2 regions of the Enterocloster sp. genome follow, and region 1 is predicted to be linked to the other one. Evidence: a T-box and tRNA genes for the amino acid it is inferred to sense, from the RefSeq annotation. Region 1 holds a T-box; the other holds one or more tRNA genes.
What was found. A T-box is a leader RNA that pairs with one kind of tRNA and senses whether it is charged. The one in region 1 lies ahead of leuS (leucine--tRNA ligase), so its partner is inferred to be a tRNA-Leu.
Positions count from the first base shown of each region.

Region 2: it encodes a tRNA-Leu, which carries the amino acid that the T-box ahead of leuS (leucine--tRNA ligase) is inferred to sense. The anticodon was not compared.

Region 1 is NZ_DBMACH010000004.1:245,919-250,060, reverse strand. It holds gene ACZM6M_RS06535 (hydratase) at 1-3, shown strand, start outside; gene ACZM6M_RS06530 (citrate synthase) at 24-1,367, shown strand; gene ACZM6M_RS06525 (isocitrate/isopropylmalate dehydrogenase family protein) at 1,371-2,372, shown strand; T-box leader at 2,455-2,691, shown strand; gene leuS (leucine--tRNA ligase) at 2,773-4,142, shown strand, end outside.
Region 2 is NZ_DBMACH010000003.1:254,362-258,503, forward strand. It holds gene ACZM6M_RS05215 (AraC family transcriptional regulator) at 78-1,058, shown strand; gene ACZM6M_RS05220 (SufB/SufD family protein) at 1,082-1,999, opposite strand; gene ACZM6M_RS05225 (ABC transporter ATP-binding protein) at 2,014-2,751, opposite strand; tRNA gene ACZM6M_RS05230 (tRNA-Leu) at 2,945-3,028, opposite strand; gene ACZM6M_RS05235 (lysozyme inhibitor LprI family protein) at 3,213-3,350, opposite strand; gene ACZM6M_RS05240 (hypothetical protein) at 3,447-3,875, opposite strand; gene pheT (phenylalanine--tRNA ligase subunit beta) at 3,949-4,142, opposite strand, start outside.

The DNA of each region.
Region 1 (4,142 bases):
TAAAATCAGAAAGGAGAACCGCCATGACAAGAGAAAGCTATCTTGCACAGTTTTATGGAAAGTCTCAGAATTATACAGATATTCCTAATAAATGGTATAAGGAATACAATGTAAAGAAAGGTCTGAGAAATGAGGATGGCACAGGTGTCCGTGTTGGGCTTACACGGGTTGCAGATGTTGTAGGATACAGTGAGGGAGCGGACGGACAGATCGTGGCGATTCCCGGAGAGCTTTATTACAGAGGCTACAATGTGGTCGATCTGGTAAAGGGAAAGCTGAACAGCCATTTCGGCTATGAGGAGGTATGCTTCCTTCTGCTTTTTGGGTATCTTCCAAAAAGAAAGGAGCTGGATCAGTTCTGTGCAATCTTAAGAGATTGTTATGAGATACCAGATGAATTTGTGGAAATGAACCTGCTGCGGATGCCGGGAAAGAACCTGATGAACAAGCTGCAGGATGCGGTTCTTACCCTGTATAATTATGATGACGATCCAGACAATACAGATGTATATGAAACGCTGGTAAAAGGAATCAACCTGGTGGCAAAGCTGCCGTCCATTGCCTGCTATGCCTATCAGAGTAAGGTTCATTATTATAACAGAGACAGCCTCTTTATCCATTATGCCAATCCGGAATATTCCATTGCAGAAAATTTCCTGAGTGTTCTGAGAAAAGATCAGAAGTTTACGGATAAGGAAGCCAGCCTCTTAGATACGATCCTGATGCTTCATGCGGATCATGGCGGCGGAAATAACTCTACTTTTACCAACGTGGTAATTTCCTCTACAGGGACAGATATTTATTCGACCGTATCTGCCAGCATCGGTTCTTTAAAAGGCCCCAGACACGGAGGCGCCAATATCAAGGTGGCAGAAATGATGGATGCAGTTTTGGATGAAGTCGGAGGCTATACGGCAGATGATAAAAAGCTGCGGGCTGCAGTCCATAAGCTGATGGATGGAAAGCTGTATGACGGTTCTGGTCTGGTATACGGTTTCGGCCATGCGGTTTATACGGTTTCCGATCCCCGTGCGGATATGCTCAGAGCCTGCTGTGCAGAGGTGGCTAAGGAGAAAAAGCAGATGACGGAATTTGACTTCCGCCAGAGGTTTGAAAATGCTGCCCTGGAGGTTATGAAGGAGAGAAAGGGTGTGGCTCTGCCTACCAATGTAGACTATTACAGTGGTTTTGCTTATGGAATGTTAAATATTCCCAGAGACCTGTATACACCATTATTTATGTGCAGCCGTATGGTAGGCTGGGTGGCCCACAATATCGAAAACAAGCTGTATGACGGACGGATCATGCGTCCTGCTACCAAGTATGTAGGGGACAATAAGGACTATATGCCAATGGAGGAGAGATAAGTCATGGAAACGAATACAATCACAGTATTTAAGGGAGACGGCATTGGACCGGAGATTACAGATGCAGTGCTTGCAATCCTGGATGCGGCAGGTGCAGATCTGGATTATGAGATTTTCCGTGTAGGAGCGGCAGAGTATGAGGAAAATGGTGCTCTGATACCGGAAGAAGGCTTTGCTTCCTTTGAAAAGACCCATGTGCTTTTAAAATCTCCGATCACGACTCCATTAGGAACCGGCTTCCGTTCGCTGAATGTAACGTTGCGCAAAAAATACGATCTTTACGCCAATATGCGCCCTGCAAAGTCTAACGCTGCAGTTAAGACGCCCTTTGAACATGTGGATATTGTAATGTTCAGAGAAAACACAGAGGATCTCTATGCAGGCGTGGAAGAAAAGATTGATGAGAATACGGCCCATTCCATTAAAATCATTACCAGAAAATGCAGTGAGCGCATTGTCCGATCCGCCTTTGACTATGCGGTAAAGAACAAAAGAAAAAAAGTAACCTGCGTCCATAAGGCTAATATCATGAAGCTTTCCGACGGCCTGTTCCGTGATGTTTTTTACGAGATCAGCCGGGAATATCCTGGAATTGAAGCAGAGGATAAGATCGTTGATAATGTAGCCATGCAGCTGGTAATGCATCCGGAAACCTTTGACGTAATAGTGACAGAAAATCTGTATGGAGATATTCTGTCGGATCTTACCAGCGGGCTCATCGGCGGACTGGGTCTTCTGCCCTCCAGCAATATGGGAACGGACTTTGCCATGTTTGAGGCAGTTCACGGCAGCGCCCCCGATATCGCAGGAAAGGGAATTGCCAATCCCACTGCATTTTTGTGGTCCGCCTGCATGATGTTAGAGCATCTGGGAAAGCAGGAGATTTCTGCAAAAATCCGAAGAGCAGTGGATGAGGTATTAAAGGATGGAACGATTCTAACGCCGGATCTGGGCGGATGCGCTGGAACGGAAGCATATACAAAGGCAATTATCGAACGCCTGTAAGTTTTTGGCGGTATAAACAGCCACGGCTTTTTTTGACAGTATATTGACAGCCATTGTCAAATGTGTTAAATTAAGATTCAGTATAAATGCATTGACAGGAAGTAGTACGTATTTATTTTGTCTCACAGAGAGCCGGTAGAGGCTGAGAGCCGGCGGCAGGAGGATACTGAACTGGTCCTGGAGCAGCTTTTCTGAAGGGCATTTGCCAGTCTGAGTAGGAAAAGCCGGAGTGCCCACCGTTACAGGGGCAGATGAGTGCGCATGGGCTTACCATGCGAATCAGAGTGGTACCGCGTGGAACTATGACCGCGTCTCTTGAAGCAATTTAAGAGATGCGGTTTTTTGTTTTACAGGAAAGTGTGTCCAGCTCTGAGCACTAATATTAACGGAGGAATGAATTATGGCATCACAGTACAATCACAGCGCCATTGAAAAGAAGTGGCGTGAGAACTGGGAAAAAAATCCGATCAATGTAAATGACGGAACGAAAGAAAAATACTACTGCCTGGATATGTTCCCGTATCCATCTGGAAGCGGCCTTCATGTAGGTCACTGGAGAGGCTATGTAATCTCTGATGTATGGAGCCGGTATCAGCTGTTAAGAGGCAAATATGTGATCCATCCTATGGGATGGGATGCATTTGGACTTCCGGCAGAAAATTATGCCATCAAGATGGGCGTTCATCCTGCAAAGTCCACAGAGGCCAACATTACCAATATCAAGCGCCAGATCAAGCAGATTGCTGCAATCTATGACTGGGATATGGAAGTAAATACCACAGATCCTGAGTTTTACAAGTGGACGCAGTGGATCTTTGTGCAGATGTTTAAAAAGGGACTTGCCTATGAGAAGGAATTCCCTATCAACTGGTGCCCTTCCTGTAAGACCGGCCTTGCAAACGAAGAGGTGGTAAACGGCTGCTGCGAGCGATGCGGAACCCCTGTTACAAAGAAGAACCTCCGTCAGTGGATGTTAAAGATCACGGCCTACGCAGAGCGCCTGTTAAATGATCTTGACAAATTAGACTGGCCGGAAAAGGTTAAGAAGATGCAGGCGGACTGGATCGGCAAATCCTACGGCGCCGAGGTGGAATTCCCCATTGACGGCAGAGAGGAAAAGATCACCGTTTATACTACAAGACCTGATACCCTTCACGGCGCAACCTTTATGGTTCTGGCTCCGGAGCACAAGCTGGCAAAGAGCCTGGCTACCGATGAGACAAGAGAAGCCGTTGAAAAATATATTTTCGATTCCTCCATGCGTTCCAACGTAGACCGTATGCAGGCAAAGGAAAAGACCGGCGTTTTTACAGGCAGCTATGCCATCAACCCCTTAAATGGAGCAAAGACGCCAATCTGGCTGTCCGATTATGTACTGGCTGATTACGGCACAGGTGCTATCATGTGTGTACCTGCCCATGATGACAGAGACTTTGAATTTGCTAAGAAATTCGGCCTTCCTATCGTTCAGGTAATCGCAAAGGACGGCAAGGAAATTGAAAATATGACTGAAGCCTATACAGAGGCAAGTGGAACCATGATCAATTCCGGCGAATGGAACGGCATGGAGTCCTCTGTTCTGAAAAAAGAAGCTCCTCAGATGATCGAGGAAAAGGGCTTTGGACGCAAGACAGTCAACTACAAGCTGCGCGACTGGGTATTCTCCCGTCAGAGATACTGGGGCGAGCCCATTCCGATCATCCACTGTCCAAAGTGCGGCTGCGTGCCTGTTCCGGAGGATCAGCTTCCGCTGCGTCTGCCTGAGGTAGA
Region 2 (4,142 bases), on a different contig from region 1:
AACTGTCCTTATTTGCAGAGTTGTGGTATACTGTGAACAGCAAAAATGCCTTCTGCAGACAGATAAGGGGAGTATTTATGAATGAACGGCTTTTGAGGGAACTGAGCCATATTACAGAAGAAGAACAGGATATCCTTGATGGAAAAACAGGCATAGACCGAACCCTTTATTCAGAAGGCTCTGATTTTGTGATCACCAGCGAAAAGATGCTCAAAGAGGGGCGGCTGATCCAGTTCCGCCCCCACACCCGCTTTGTCTATTTTCCCAGACACACTCACAACTACGTGGAGATGATCTATATGTGTTCCGGTTCTACCACTCATATCATAAATGGCACAGAACTTATCCTTCAAAGAGGGGAGCTTCTGATTTTAAATCAGCATGCCTCTCAGGAAATCCTTCCTGCCGGGAAAGAGGATGTGGCCGTCAATTTCATCATTCTGCCGGAATTTTTTGATCAAACCCTTGCAATGCTTGGCTCCGAACAGAGTATGCTGAGGGATTTTGTGGTAGGCTGTCTCCAGACTGCAGACTCTCCCCTGTCCTATCTGCATTTTAAGGTTTCCGACATCCTCCCCGTCCAGAATCTGCTGGAAAATCTGCTCTGGACCCTTTCCCATGAGCTTCAGAATAAACGGCTTATGAACCAGATCACCATGGGGCTTCTCTTTCTGCAGCTTTTAAATTACACTGACCGTATTCAGGCCGGACGCACCTCATTTGAGCAGGAAATTCTCATGCAGGTCTACCAGTATGTGGAGGAGCACTATAAGGACGGAGAGCTGACTTCTCTTGCCGCACGGCTTCACTGCGACTTAACCTGGCTGTCCCGGGCCATCCGCCGTCTCTCCGGCTGCACCTACACAGAGCTGGTTCAAAAAAAGCGGCTGAACCAGGCCTGCTTTCTCCTGCGTTCCACCGCTCTGTCCGTGCTGGATATCAGCATGGCTGTGGGGTATGAAAATTTCAGCTATTTCCACCGGATTTTTAAGCAGACCTTTGGCCAGACTCCCAGACAATACCGGATGGCGTTAAAAAAAGAACCGGAGGAGGGTTAAATCCCTTCCCCGGCTCTTTCTCTTTATTTCAGGAAGCCATTTACGATCTGGGCCTCTGCCTCTGCCTCTGTCAGTCCCAGAGTCATAAGCTTTACGATCTGCTCGCCTGCGATCTTTCCGATGGCAGCCTCATGGATCAGGGCCGCATCAATATTATCAGCCACCAGACCGGGAACTGCTACGATTTTGGCATCGTCCATGATAATGGCGTCACACTCTGTATGGCCGCTGCACTTTGCATTTCCGATCAGATTGGACTTGAATATCTGTTTTGAGTGATCCTTTGCAACAGAACGTGAAACCACGTCTGCGCTGGAGCCGTCTCCGTTTAATTCCACATCATAGGTACTTTCTGCCACCTGATCTCCATGGGTTAAAAGGCGCTCGCGGACCAGAAGCTTTGCACCTGCTGCCAGTACGGCCTTGTTAGTGCGGTTGGTGGAATCTACGCCCTTGATCTGAACCATTTCCATTTCCATCAGGCTGTTTTCTTCCATATATACTTCAGAAACGGGATTTAACAAACGTTTTCCTTCCCCGGCTCCCTCGCCATAGTGCTTTTCTACGTATTTAACCTTAGCATTTTTACCTACAAAGAAGCGGTGTATACCGTCATGCTCCGAATCCTGGACTCCGCAGTTGTGGATGCCGCAGCCTGCCACGATCACCACATCAGCATCATCCCCGATATAGAAGTCATTGTAAACCACTTCCTTTAAGCCGCTGGCGCTTAATACCACCGGAATATGCACGCTCTCATGCTTTGTACCCGCCTTAATACGGATGTCAATTCCCGGCTTGTCCGTCTTTGTGGTAATGTCAATATTGGCGGTTGTATTTCTTCCTGCCATCTGGCCGTTGGCACGAATATTGTAAGCTCCCTCCGGCACTCCGTGAAGGTCAGCCACTTCCTCTAATAATCTCTCTTCGATCTGATCCATCCTTATGTCCTCCCTTACTGCACGGAATCAAGGAAACCGGAGCAGGCATCCACTGCAGAAGCCGTTCCCATGATCTTTGGCATGATCTCATCCCTTGTACCCTGATCTACGATTTTTCCGTCTGCGATCACAACGATCTCATCGGCAATATTTAAAATACGCTCCTGATGGGAAATGATCAGGATGGAACCCTTTGTATTCTGGCGCATACGCTCAAATACCTGAATCAGGTTCTGGAAGCTCCAAAGGTCGATTCCTGCCTCAGGCTCGTCAAATACAGACAGCTTTGCCCCTCTTGCAAGAATGGTGGCAATCTCAATGCGCTTTAATTCGCCTCCTGACAGGCTGCCATTGACCTCACGGTTAATATAATCCTTGGCACAGAGTCCTACCTCGGATAAATACTGACAGGCCTCGGACACGGTAAGCTTCTTGCCGGAAGCCAGACGGAGAAGATCGATCACCTGAACTCCCTTAAAGCGAACCGGCTGCTGGAATGCAAAACTGATACCCATCTTTGCACGGTCTGTAATGCTCTTTTCTGTAATGTCCTCCCCGTCAAACCAGATCTTTCCCCCTGTGGGATGCTCGATTCCCATGATCAGTTTAGCCGTGGTGGATTTACCGCCACCGTTGGGTCCTGTGATCACCACAAATTTCCCATCATCTACTGTCAGGCTTATATCCTTGATAATGCCCTTTTCTCCTTTGTCGTCATTTACTTCAAAGGAGAGATTTTCCAATCTAAGCATAATGACACTCCTACCTCTCTTTTCGTCCCGTTTTAAGGCCAGCCGCATCTGCGGCAAATGGCCACACAACTTACAGTATATACTATTTATGGACAAATTACTATTATAATTTACCTCTTAGGGTAAAAAATGTCTGCTGCATTTATCACATAGCAAAACAGGAAGCCAGTTTTCTGGCTTCCTGCTCATATCCTGCAGAAGAAGGGAGTCGAACCCTCAAGGTATTACTACCACACGGACCTGAACCGTGCGCGTCTGCCAATTCCGCCACTTCTGCATTTTCTGTTTTTGCTGTTTAGCAGTAATTCTTACTGGCTGTCTCAGCAACGAAGACTATTATATCGGATAGCAGCGGATTTGTCAACGACTTTTTTAACTTTTTTGCGCCATTTTTTAACAGATTTTTTGCCGCTTTTTAGCCTTTATTATCTTCCATGCTCCGTAATTAACATTGCAAGCCATCAATCTAACAGCTCCATCAGCTCATAGACCCTCTCTCTGGTAATCTCCATTGCCTTTAAACTGTATGCCATGAGCTGCATACTTCCTCCTTCAAACTCCTTTCCGGCCTCATCTGCATCCGTTTCCTTGTCTTGGATCCAATCCCGCTACCCTCTCCCTCATCCGAACTGCCAGATCCTCTCCCACAAAGCCATAAGAATGGACTGAATTCACAACAACATAATTTCCTCTGTTTACAATGGATTTTCATATTCCATCTCCAAAATGTCCACCTGATAGCTGTTTTCATCCAGCCGGACAGGAGATCCAAGACGGCCTGTGAACACAGACTCATATATGGTTCCCTGCGGATTCTCTTCTCCGATTTCTCCCATATTGGCATCCTCAAATCGTCCCGAAAAGCTGCCGTCTTCCCGGATCTGAAGCTCCGTCCTCCATGCACCTGCACCGCTTGAAAATATAAACATCGTATTTTTAAACTCTGAAAAAAACTCTGCAGATGCGGTAGTTTCCGAACCCTCTGCTCTTTTTGCGGCTTCCGGGACTGCTATCTCCGCTGTTTCCGCTGCCGCTGTTTCTTCTTTTCCACAGCCCGCCGTCAAAAGTCCTGCTGCCAGAACTGCACATACAGCCCTCATATAGCTTCTGCTTTTACCATCCATACACATTCTCCCTTTCAGTTAAAAAGGGCAAAGCCAAAACAGCTCTGCCCTCTTAAAAAATCTTCTATTTGCTTTACGCCCTCAGCTCAATTCCAAGATCCTTAAGGCCATTTAAGATCTTATTCATCACCGCTGTGACTTCCTTCTCTTCCAGAGTGTGATCCTTAGCTCTGAAAGTAATGGAGTATGCCACGGACTTATGGCCTTCCAGTACCTGTGCTCCCTCATAAATATCAAACAGCTTGCAGCTCTCTAAGATCTTTCCGC